DNA from 2 places in the Chryseobacterium sp. MYb264 genome. Region 1 is predicted to be linked to the other one. Evidence: riboswitches for the same ligand, from Rfam matches in the RefSeq annotation. Region 1 holds a riboswitch; the other holds the start of a gene.
The links. A riboswitch is a leader RNA that binds a small molecule or an ion and turns the genes downstream of it on or off. The one in region 1 is predicted to bind cobalamin.
Positions count from the first base shown of each region.

Region 2: it holds a riboswitch for cobalamin, as region 1 does, so the genes downstream of both, metE (5-methyltetrahydropteroyltriglutamate--homocysteine S-methyltransferase) here and VUJ46_RS17150 (TonB-dependent receptor) in region 1, are expected to answer to the same signal.

Region 1 covers NZ_CP142422.1:3,948,163-3,953,749, reverse strand. Annotated here, with positions in the region: gene VUJ46_RS17160 (TonB-dependent receptor domain-containing protein) at 1-1,000, opposite strand, end outside; gene VUJ46_RS17155 (IS5 family transposase) at 1,115-2,455, shown strand; gene VUJ46_RS17150 (TonB-dependent receptor) at 2,463-3,479, opposite strand; cobalamin riboswitch at 3,589-3,773, opposite strand; gene VUJ46_RS17145 (transporter) at 4,039-4,980, opposite strand; gene VUJ46_RS17140 (cytochrome-c peroxidase) at 4,993-5,587, opposite strand, start outside.
Region 2 covers NZ_CP142422.1:1,021,789-1,027,375, reverse strand. Annotated here, with positions in the region: gene VUJ46_RS04520 (hypothetical protein) at 1-25, shown strand, start outside; gene VUJ46_RS04515 (HNH endonuclease) at 12-782, shown strand; gene VUJ46_RS04510 (HpaII family restriction endonuclease) at 812-1,861, shown strand; gene metE (5-methyltetrahydropteroyltriglutamate--homocysteine S-methyltransferase) at 1,922-4,237, opposite strand; cobalamin riboswitch at 4,578-4,763, opposite strand; gene VUJ46_RS04500 (Lrp/AsnC family transcriptional regulator) at 4,917-5,378, shown strand; gene VUJ46_RS04495 (VOC family protein) at 5,502-5,587, opposite strand, start outside.

The sequences.
Region 1 (5,587 bases):
TAAAATTTCTTCCAGGCATGGGATAATTAATAACCACATCATAATATTGATTAAAAACATTATTCACTTCAAGGCTTACCTTAAATTGCTGCCTATGCCAATTAAACTTCTTCTGAACCGAAAGATCATGGGTATACCAAGGCTGCACTTCATTAACCTTGATATTATCCTGATTCCCATCATACCTTTTTCCTACATACATTGCACTGTAATTAAAACTCCAATCTTTATAATCTGCCATTAAGGTGAAAGTTCCGCTATGCCAAGGCGTGTAAGGAATTTGATGTTTATAAAAACTATCTTCAGGATCACTCATATCTTTTGCACTTTGGTAAGTATAAGACAATAAAGGTTTTAAGAGTACATTTCCTGCTTGCAATTCTGCCTGTACATTTACATCAGTTCCAATAATCTCCACCAACCCAAGATTCATCATCAGCCATCGAAACATGCTTCCGTTGGGCGCAGCAATGATTTTATCTTCTACTTTATTGTAATAGCCATCTACCTTCACATACAAATTTTGAAGAATTGCCTTACTAAAAGATTTTTGATAGGTAAAACCGATATTGTATTGATTGGTATATTCAGGTTTTAAGTAGGTATTCCCTATACTCGTATAGTACAGATCATTGAAGGTGGGCATTCGGAAAATTCTTTTATAGAAAGCTCTAAGGGTAAGTTCAGGAATTATTGCAGGCTGATAGCTCAAAAATAATGCGGGTGTCCACTCTCTTTTATCTGGAGATTTCGAATTTAATTCAACTTTCTCCTGCACAAATGTTCCTAAAATACTTCCTAAAAATTTAAACCTCTCCCATTGATAGGTGGTTGCCAATGCCACAAGTGAGGTATAACGAGTAGGATAGGTAAAATTGATTAAATCAGCATCCAGATGATTATACTGGAAGTCACCGCTCACACTCAAATCCCAATTAGGAGTAATAGAATATAAATTGGATGATGAAATATAAAACTCTTTTTGAATATAAGTAGTCATTCCTTAAAAACCAAGTAATATTTTGATTATCAGTTTTTATGCACTTATATTTCGTAAAAAATCGTTGTAAAAAATTGCAATAAATTGTATTTTTAGGATATAAAAAGTGGCAAAATGTTAGGCAAAATAAGAGAGGATTTACAGCAGAATTTATTCAAGACCAGGCTTACGGAGCTTATTAATATGGAGCATCCGGTGGTAAAATTAGCTGGGGAGATTTCCTGGGATAAAATGGAGTCAGAGTTTGAGAAATTATTTTCAGAAAACGGAAGACCTTCTATTGCTATCCGTAAAATAGCAGGAATGCTTTTGCTCAAGGAAATGTTTAAAGAAAGTGATGAAAGTGTAATAGAGAGATGGATTGAGAATGCGTATTGGCAATATTTTACCGGAGAAACCTTTTTCCAGACAGAGCAGCCTTTCGATCCGAGCAATTTTGTACACTTCAGAAAAAGAATTGGAGATAAGGGTTTGGAATTTCTTTTGGGACAAAGCGTTTCTCTCCATCCCAAAGCCAAAACAGAAGATGAAGTTCAGGTAGATACGACGGTTCAGGAGAAGAACATTACCTTTCCTACCGATGCCAAATTAGCAAAAAAAGTAATCGACAATTGTAGAAAAATAGCAGAAAAAGAGAGCGTTGTACAAAGACAAAGCTACAGAAGAGTGAGCAAACAATTATTGCGGGACGCTTTTTTTGGACATCATCCCAGAAGACAGAAGAAGGCAAAAATGGCGAGGAAAAAGCTCAGGACGATTGGTAAAAGAGTTCTTCGGGAATTGGAAAGAAAACTTCCTAAAGATGTTTTGAAAGGCTACGAAGACGTTTTTAAAATTTACCTTAAAGCACTCACCCAAGAACGTACCACGAAAGATAAAATTTACAGTCTTCACGAGCCACAAGTTGCGTGTATTGCGAAAGGAAAATCGGGAAAAGCATACGAGTTTGGGACAAAAGTAGCAGTAGTAAGAGGTCGGAAAACAGGGATCATCAGCTCGGTAAAGAGATTTTCTGGCAATCCTCACGATAGTAAAACTCTTGAAGAATCATTGGCACAGAGTGAGAGGGTAAGAAAATCCGTTGGCGGAACAAGACCTACGAAAGCCACTACAGACAGAGGATTTAAAGGAATCAAAGAAGTGGAAGGAACAGCAATTTTGCTTCCCGCAAAAAAAGAAAAAACAAAATATGGGCAACAAGTAGCCAGATTAAGATTCCGGGCAAGAGCAGCCATAGAACCTTGTATCTCTCATTTAAAAAGAAACCACTCCTTAGGATTAAACTTCCTGAAAGGAGTGGCTGGAGATATTAATAATGCATTATTAGCAGGGATTGGATACAATTTGAAGATGAGATTGAATCAAATCAAACAACAAATTCTTCTTTGGCTCGAACTTGTTCTCCGAATCTTTTTAGGCAAATATAATTTTCAAAGTCAAAAAACAGCTTTTTAAGGAGCGACTAAGTATTATCTGAATACTTGATCAACTGTGACTGAACGGTATCCAGAAAACGGGTATAATCGTATGCAAATTTCGCTTTCAGCTGAGTCTCCAGTTTTGGAAATAGCTTTTTTCTTAGATGAGCCTGCACAAAATAATTTTCATCCACCATTCTGGAACCTCTTGCGTCAAAACGCCCGTTAACTATAGAACCAGGTAAGCCACGATTAGAAATATATCCATAACCACGAACGTTCCAGTTCCCATTATTTAAATTCCCGTTGATGGATGTTTCAAAACGTTTCGCCCTCAAATCCGAATCCTGCCTTTTAGCAATCGTATCATACGCCTGCTCTCCGTCGGGAAACTTTTTGGCATAGCGATATCTGTAAACACCATCACTTTGCAAAAACTCAGAACTAAAACTTGCAGAAATCTTTTGCGATAATTTTTGTTCTAAACGAAAAGATGGATTAAATAAGTCAATAGAAGCATTTTTCAGTCTTATGACAAAATTTGTCTTTTTATTCCCCTTAAAAGAAGGTGTTTTAGGCTGCAAGTAAATTGAACCTGATGAGCCGAAGTCTTTTGCCGATTGAAAAATTTCGCTTTTCTGACCGTTATACAAAGAAATTTCTTCCAGATCATCTAAGGAATATCTTCCCAAATCTACCAGCCCGTTTTGAGCATTTCCCAGCTGTATCCCGTCATAGAATACACCTACATGCTGGCTTCCAAGGCTTCTAACATTAATGGTTTTCAAACCACCTATTCCACCGTAATCTTTGATCTGAACTCCTGAAAAATACCTCAGCGCATCGGCCACCGACTGACTGTTGAGCCTTTCCAGTTGTTCTCCAGAAAGCGTTTGCGCAGGAAGGATCTCTTTAAAATTCTTTTTATAAATCGTAACCGGAAGAATGCTTTTCTCCTTTACCGTGTCTTTTTTGGATTGTGAAAACAACCATGGCGCTGTTAACACAAAAACTGCGAAAACAACCTTATAAAGTTGAGATGTAAGAACTTTTGCCACCATTAGCTCATTTAGATCATGATGACGCTAATGGATATAAGAATACACCGATAAAGCGCAGTCGTAAACCACACAAGATCAATGATGTCCTAAGCTTTATTCCACGAAAGCGTCAAACGTTTATGGTCTGGCAGGTCTTCTGACTTACTCCGTTTTTGAAATCCTTCCCATTAAAAAACAGTGGATATGATCTTCAAAAACTTTGGTGTGGAGCTTACAGCAGCGGGTCTGTCCCGGATTTTCACCGGATTCCCTTTTAAGCGCTTTTTATGGCTCACCAGATTTCGGCAAAGATAGAAAATAAATCATAGAAACAAAATTGAATTTAATTCAATGATTTTCAATCGAATAAATCCTAAAATTGATTTATTGAACTATATTTTTTTTAACGCAAAGTTTTATTTTTGTTGTGAATATTTTTAAGGAGCAAAGAATGAATCAATTAAAATTGATTTGATGAAGCGAACGTTTTTATAGAGCTTCATCAAACAGCTTTGCTGTTCAACTTTGCTCCTTTAAATAAAAAGAAGTTTAAATAAATCTTTTCGTTTAAAATATTCTCTTAAATCCCAAAATTAACGAAAACACTAAAACGCGATTTCGCCTGAATATCGCCGCCCGCCAAATTGGAATATACCGGAAGCATGACTTCACTTCCCAAACTGATTTTTTTATAGGAAGCCTCAAAACCCAGCTTTCCATACAAAGCACTTCCTGCTGTTCTTGGCAGTGCTTCATTAAACTGTTTATTTTGATCAAAAACTTCTCCTTGCAAACCCGTTTTTCCGGAGAAAATGAGTCTATCATTCTCCACAAACTGATAAAAACCGGTTGCAGCATAATTCCATTGATTTCCGAAATTATAATGCTTTTTATTTTCTGTCTTAATGGTGTAATCGGTGTTCAGTAAAATAGCCAGTTTATTTTTCTGAAATTTATAATTGAGTACCATCTGGTAATCCCAGCTCCCTGTTCCCAGCTGAAAACTTGGATTTACCCCCGTAATTCCCTTTTCATCAAATTTCCCTAACGGAACTTTTATTCCTACCCCCCCATTCAGCTGATGGATATTATTCTTGGAATTTAGCAGTTGATAGATTCCCATCATATTAAAATCTCCGATTCCGTTGATATTTATATCTCCCTGCAAGGTCTGCTTCTCGTGAAAATGAAACGGTAAACTTCCATAAACACTCAGTTTTTGCGTTACCGGAATTCTTGCCCATAGCTGAATTGTATTAAAATACTGATCCTGAGTTAAATCTTTTACAAACAGATTTTCTTTGGCTTTATAATGCTGGGCAAAATATTTTATTCCAATAAACTGAGGATTCAGTAAAGATTCAAAACCTGATGAGCCGTTTCCAGCTCCGCAACCGCAGGCGTCACAATCATCAAAAAAAACTTGATGAACCTCATCAGGAATATAAAGACTGTCATTCTTAGGTTTCGCCTGATTTAAATTAAACAAAATCAAGCTTATAATTAAAAATATTTTATTCATGTTTAAAAAAAATTATTCCGCAAATTTTGGATTAGAAATGAAATTTTTATCAGATAACGTTTTCAGGAAAGTGATGATGAATTGTTTTTCCTGCGCATTCATAGAAATTCCGGGATGATTATTTTGCTTTAACTGAGGATCTAAATTGGGGTTATCTTCCACATTATCCGAGTAGAAATTCAACACCGCTTCCAAAGTATAAAACCTGCCGTCATGCATATAAGGCGCTGTATATTCAACATTTCTTAAGCTCGGAACCCGGAATTTCATCCAATCCACCTGTTCCAGCGTTACGCGATAACGTCCCGCATCTTTAAACTGCGTATTATAATACATCCCGGTATTTCTAAAACTTTCATCGGTAAATAATTCTCCGCTGTGACATGATGAACATTTCTGTTGAAATAAATTCATTCCTTGCAGTTCTTCTGAAGAAAAATTTTCTTTCCCTTGCTTCATACGGTCATATTTAGAATCTGCAGAAATTAAAGTGACCATAAATTGCGATAATGCCTTTAGAATTCTATCTCCGGTAATATTTTCATCCCCATATGCTGCTTTGAATAATTTTTTATACTTCGCATCTGCATTTAATTTGGAAACAATT
Region 2 (5,587 bases), 2.3 Mb from region 1:
GGAAAGCAACAATGAAAAAAAGTAATAACTGGACAAAAGAAGAGACGATTGTAGCTTTTAATGTTTATTGTAAGATTCCTTTTAAAAGCAGTAGCAAAACCAATCCTTTAATTATTAAATATGCTAGCATTATTGGTAGAAGTCCTTCTGCTTTAAATATGAAAATTGGAAATTTTGGAAGGCTTGATCCCGAATTAAAAAAGCAAGGAATTGTTGGATTGGGAAATGGAAGTAAACTTGATGAAACTGTTTGGAATGAGTTTAATGGTAATTGGGAAAAGCTAGCTTATGAAAGTGAGTTATTAATTGCTGAATTTCAAAATAAAAATGTTGAGGAAATAATTGATGTTGAAGTTTTTGAATTCCCAATTGGTCTCGAAAGAGAATCAATTATAAAACAAAGAGTAAATCAAAATTTTTTTCGTTCAACAATACTTTCATCTTATAATTTAAAATGTTGTATTACTGGACTATCTATTTCTGAGTTTTTAGTTGCCAGTCATATAAAACCTTGGAAAGATGATGAAAAAAATCGTTTAAATCCGCATAATGGTTTATGTTTAAATTCAATTCATGATAAAGCATTTGATAAAGGTTATATTACAATTACACCAGATTATAAAATTAAAGTTTCAAACTATTTTGACACATTAAAAGAGAACGAAATTATCTATCATGATTTCTTTTCAAAATATGACAATCAATCTATTATTTTACCAGATAGATTTCTTCCTTCAAAAGAATTTTTAGATTGGCATTATACAAATCTATTTAAAAAATAAGATTTAATTATTTTTGAAGTCAATATTACATCGAAGTTTATACACTTTTAAAAATAATAAGTGATAAAAAGCTTTTTGCTGGAGACAGCAATCTGAATAAAATAGAAACTTTAATATTTCCTATTATTAGAGTTCTTCGTGACGAATCGAATGGAACTTTCGAGTTTGGATACGAAAATGATTTAGTAGTTATTAAAAATAATATTGAAGAATTTAGAATTCCAATTATTAAATTTAAGGAAAATGCAAATTTACTTTTAAACAAGCTTAAAGAAAAAACTAAAGCTGCATTCTCAATTCCTGAAATAGAAACTTTTTTGAATTCTTATAATAGTCATTCTTTAAAAGCAAAATCTTCGATTAAAAGTGATATTAGAATTGTAATTCATGACCATCGAACAGGAATAACCCCTGAATTGGGATTTAGTATAAAGTCAAAGTTAGGAGGGGCCTCTACATTATTAAATGCTGGTAAAACAACAAATTTTGTTTACGAAATAGACAATTCAATTCTAGATAATCAACAAATAGAATTTATAAATAATTTAGAAACAAAAAGTAAAATACGAGACAGAATAAAAGAAATCAAACACTTTTATGGAAATTTAAAGTTTATTAAAAATGAAAGTTCAGTCTTTGGAAATAATTTAATATTAATTGATACAGCACTTCCTTATATTCTTTCTGAAATATTATTAAAATATTTTGAGTCTGGTAACTCTCTAATTTCCTCTTTAGTATCTGAAATTTCGTCTAAAAATCCTTTGAATTTTGATCTGGAAAATGGACATCAATTTTACAGTTACAAAATTAAACGTTTATTAACAGATATTGCTTTAGGAATGATGCCCTCAAAAGTATGGTCTGGTTTACTTGATGCTACAGGTGGTTATTTGATAGTGAAAGAAGATGGTGATATTTTATGTTATCATATTTATAATAGAAATGAATTTGAAGATTATCTTTTTAAGAATACTAAATTAGAAACTGCAAGTAGTACGAGACATGACTTTGGCCGAATTTATTTAGAAAATAATAAGATGTTTATTAATTTAAATTTACAAATTAGATTTATTTAATATAACCAAATAAAAACAGGAGCCTCAAAAGGCTCCTGAAAAAACAAATATTAATAATATCTAAAGTGCTTGTACGGCAAACTCCTTACTCGCTTCCCTCGAAGCCTCAACCATTGCAATCAACGCCTTTTCCGTTTCATCCCAATGACGGGTTTTCAGGCCACAATCAGGATTTACCCAAAGTTGCTGTGCCGGAATAACGGCTTGTGCTTTTTTCAGTAATTCCACCATTTCCTGTTTGGAAGGAACTCTCGGTGAGTGAATATCATAAACTCCCGGTCCGATCTCGTTCGGATATTTGAAATCAGCAAATGCATTCAACAGTTCCATCTGGCTTCTGGAGCATTCTATTGTGATCACATCAGCGTCCATATCAGCGATATTCTGGATGATGTCATTAAATTCAGAATAACACATATGCGTATGAATTTGTGTCGCATCTTCCACACCGCTTGCCGAAATTCTAAAGGCTTCAACCGCCCATTTTAGATAATTTTGCCAGTCAGATTTTCTTAAAGGAAGTCCCTCACGAATTGCAGGTTCATCGATTTGGATAATTCTGATTCCTGCCTTTTCAAGATCATTCACCTCATCACGAATCGCCAATGCAATCTGTTTACAAGTGTTTGAACGAGGTTGGTCATCACGTACAAAAGACCATTGAAGAATCGTTACAGGTCCCGTCAGCATTCCTTTTACCCATTTTTGAGTTAAAGATTGCGCATATTCTGACCAATAAACCGTCATCGGGCTAGGTCTGTGAACGTCTCCAAAAATCACCGGAGGTTTCACACAACGGCTTCCATAACTTTGAACCCAACCGTTTTGAGTAAACGCAAATCCAGACAACTGTTCCCCGAAATATTCCACCATGTCATTTCTTTCAAATTCTCCGTGCACCAACACGTCGATCCCGATTTCTTCCTGCCAACGGATGGTTCTTTCGGTTTCCTGTTTAAGCAAAGTATCGTATTCCTGAGCATTCAGTTCGCCTTTTTTGAATTTTGCCCTCCAGTTTCGCACTTCTTTGGTCTGTGGAAAAGAACCAATCGTAGTCGTTGGAAATAAAGGAAGATTCAACACTTTTTGCTGCGTTTCTTTTCTTATTGCAAACGGATGATGTCTTTGTGCATCGTCTTCCGTTGTTACATCCACACGGTCTTTTACATTTTGATTGTGAATTAAGGCAGAAACTTTACGGTTTTCAATCGCTTTTCTATTTTCAGCTAATTCCTGCAACGCATGATAATCTGGATTTTCTGAGGCTAATTTTTTTAAACTTACAATTTCATCTACTTTTTGTTTTGCAAAAGCCATCCATTGCTTGATTTCGGGAGATAAAGTATTCTCGTTTTTCTCAGAATCAAGATCGAAAGGAGAGTGGAGCAATGAACATGAAGGCGCAATAAATAACCTCTCCGAACCTATTTTTTCTACTGCCTTTTTAATAAACTGTAAAGAGTGTTGGAAATCATTTTTCCAGATATTTCTTCCATCAACAATTCCTAAAGAAAGGCTTAAACTGTCTGGAATTAGAGTTAAAACTTCATCCAATTGTTCAGGAGAACGAACCAGATCGATATGTAAAACATCAATCGGAAGGGCATTGGCCAATGAAAGATTGTCTTTTAATCCTTCAAAATAAGTCGCTACAATAAATTTAAGCTTCGGAAACTGTTTTCTGAGTTCCGCATAGATCAATTGATAGGTTTCTTTGGCTTTTTCAGTTAAATCTAATGCTAAAAATGGCTCGTCAAACTGAATATACTCTGCGCCATGATTTTCCAGCTCTTTTAAAATTTGAATATAAACGGGAAGTAAATTTTGCGCTAAATCTAATTTATAAAAACCTTCTTCTTTCTCTTTTCCTAATAATAAATAGGTCAGTAAACCGATAATTACGGGTTTTGCATTAATTCCAGCCTGCTTTGCTGCAATAAATTCCTGGATAATTTTATTTGAAAATAATTTAAACTCCTGATTTTTATGAAATTCTGGAACGATATAATGATAATTGGTATCAAACCACTTCGTCATTTCCATCGCTGTGATGTCTAAACCGTCTTTCTGAAAACCTCTGGCCATCGCAAAGTAAAGATCTAGTTCAGATTTTTTGAAGGCAATCTCCTGATAACGTTCCGGAATGGCTCCAACCGCTAAAGTCATATCCAAAACCTGATCGTAATAAGAGAAATCATTGCATGGAATCCAGTCGATTCCCGCTTCCTGCTGCAGTTTCCAGTTGTTTTGGGTAATGGTTTTTCCGACTTCCAGCAGTTCGTCTGAAGTTATTTTTTCTGCCCAATAGTATTCACAGGCTTTTTTTAATTCTCTGTTGCTGCCAATTCGCGGGTAGCCAAGGATGTGTGTTTGCATTTCTTTTAAACTTTTAAATTAAATTTTCTTTTAAAAGTTCTTTAAGTTGCTTCGAAATGCTTTCTTAAAATGGTTTTGATGAATCGACTAGATACAGTGAGGATGTAATTTTTCCTTTAAATGAAAAGAATAAGTTGTTGGTAAAGGAAAATAAATTTCATTGATTTTAATAAGCAAATGCATAAACACCAGCTTCATCAGCGAAAAATTAGTCATTCTTTGCTCCTTAAAAATAAGAAGCTTCAATAATAAAATCTTTGCGTTTAAAAAAAATAAAATCTTAAACAAAAATACGCTCAAAGTATCATCTTTCTGATCCAAAAACTCCAAATCGCGAGAGCATTGATCATTCGGAACAGGCAGGTCTCCTGACTTGTAACAGCTTTTGTCATCCTTCCCGTTATTACAGTGGATATACAAGGACAAAAACCTTTGGGTTATTACTTACAGTTGCGCGACAGCTCGTGATTTTCACACGATTCCCTATTAATTTACCTTATGTAAAACCTTTCCTTCTGATGAAGTATGTTAAAGAACAAAATCTTAATCAAAGGTAATTAATAAAGTATATTCATTGGTTTAATTCCTGAAATTAAGCATAAAATTTGGTTTTGTTTCATTAAAAAAGATTTTTATTCTGTATTTTTGAAGTAGAAAATAAAAAAAAGAATAATATTCCGTGGAAAAACTGGATGAAAAGGATCTTCAGCTGTTAAGAATTCTTCAGAAAAATGCTAAACTGACCGTAAAGGAGCTTGCGAAAGAAGTTAACCTTTCGGCTTCTCCCGTTTTTGAACGAATGAAAAGACTGGAGCAGGAAGGGTATATTAAGCATTATGCCGCTGTTCTGGAAGCCGAAAAATTAAACCGTGGATTTACTGTTTTTTGTCAGGTCCGACTGAAAATTCACGACCGGGCGGTCGGAAATGCATTTGTAAAAGATATTCTACAGATCGATGAAGTAGCGGAATGTTATAATATTTCCGGCGATTTTGATTTCTTATTGAAAGTTCAGGTAAGAGATATGAAGCATTATCAGGATTTTGTGTTTAATAAATTAGGCTCCGTAGATTCTATCGGAAGTACACACAGCACTTTTGTGATGGCGGAGGTTAAGAATACGCATGGGGTGAGTATTTAAAAGGCTGGGAGAGGGAAGCTGGAGGAGAGAAGTTGATGTTGCCAATGGTACTTTCTTAGTCTTATTCATTAATTTACTCTGAACTTGGAAATAGACATACGGAATTTTTTTATCTGAAATGACTTAAAGATAATTACTCACCTCAATCAAATTCAAATCCGGATCTCTGAAATATACGGATTGTATTTTTCCCAAAGCGCCAGTTCTTT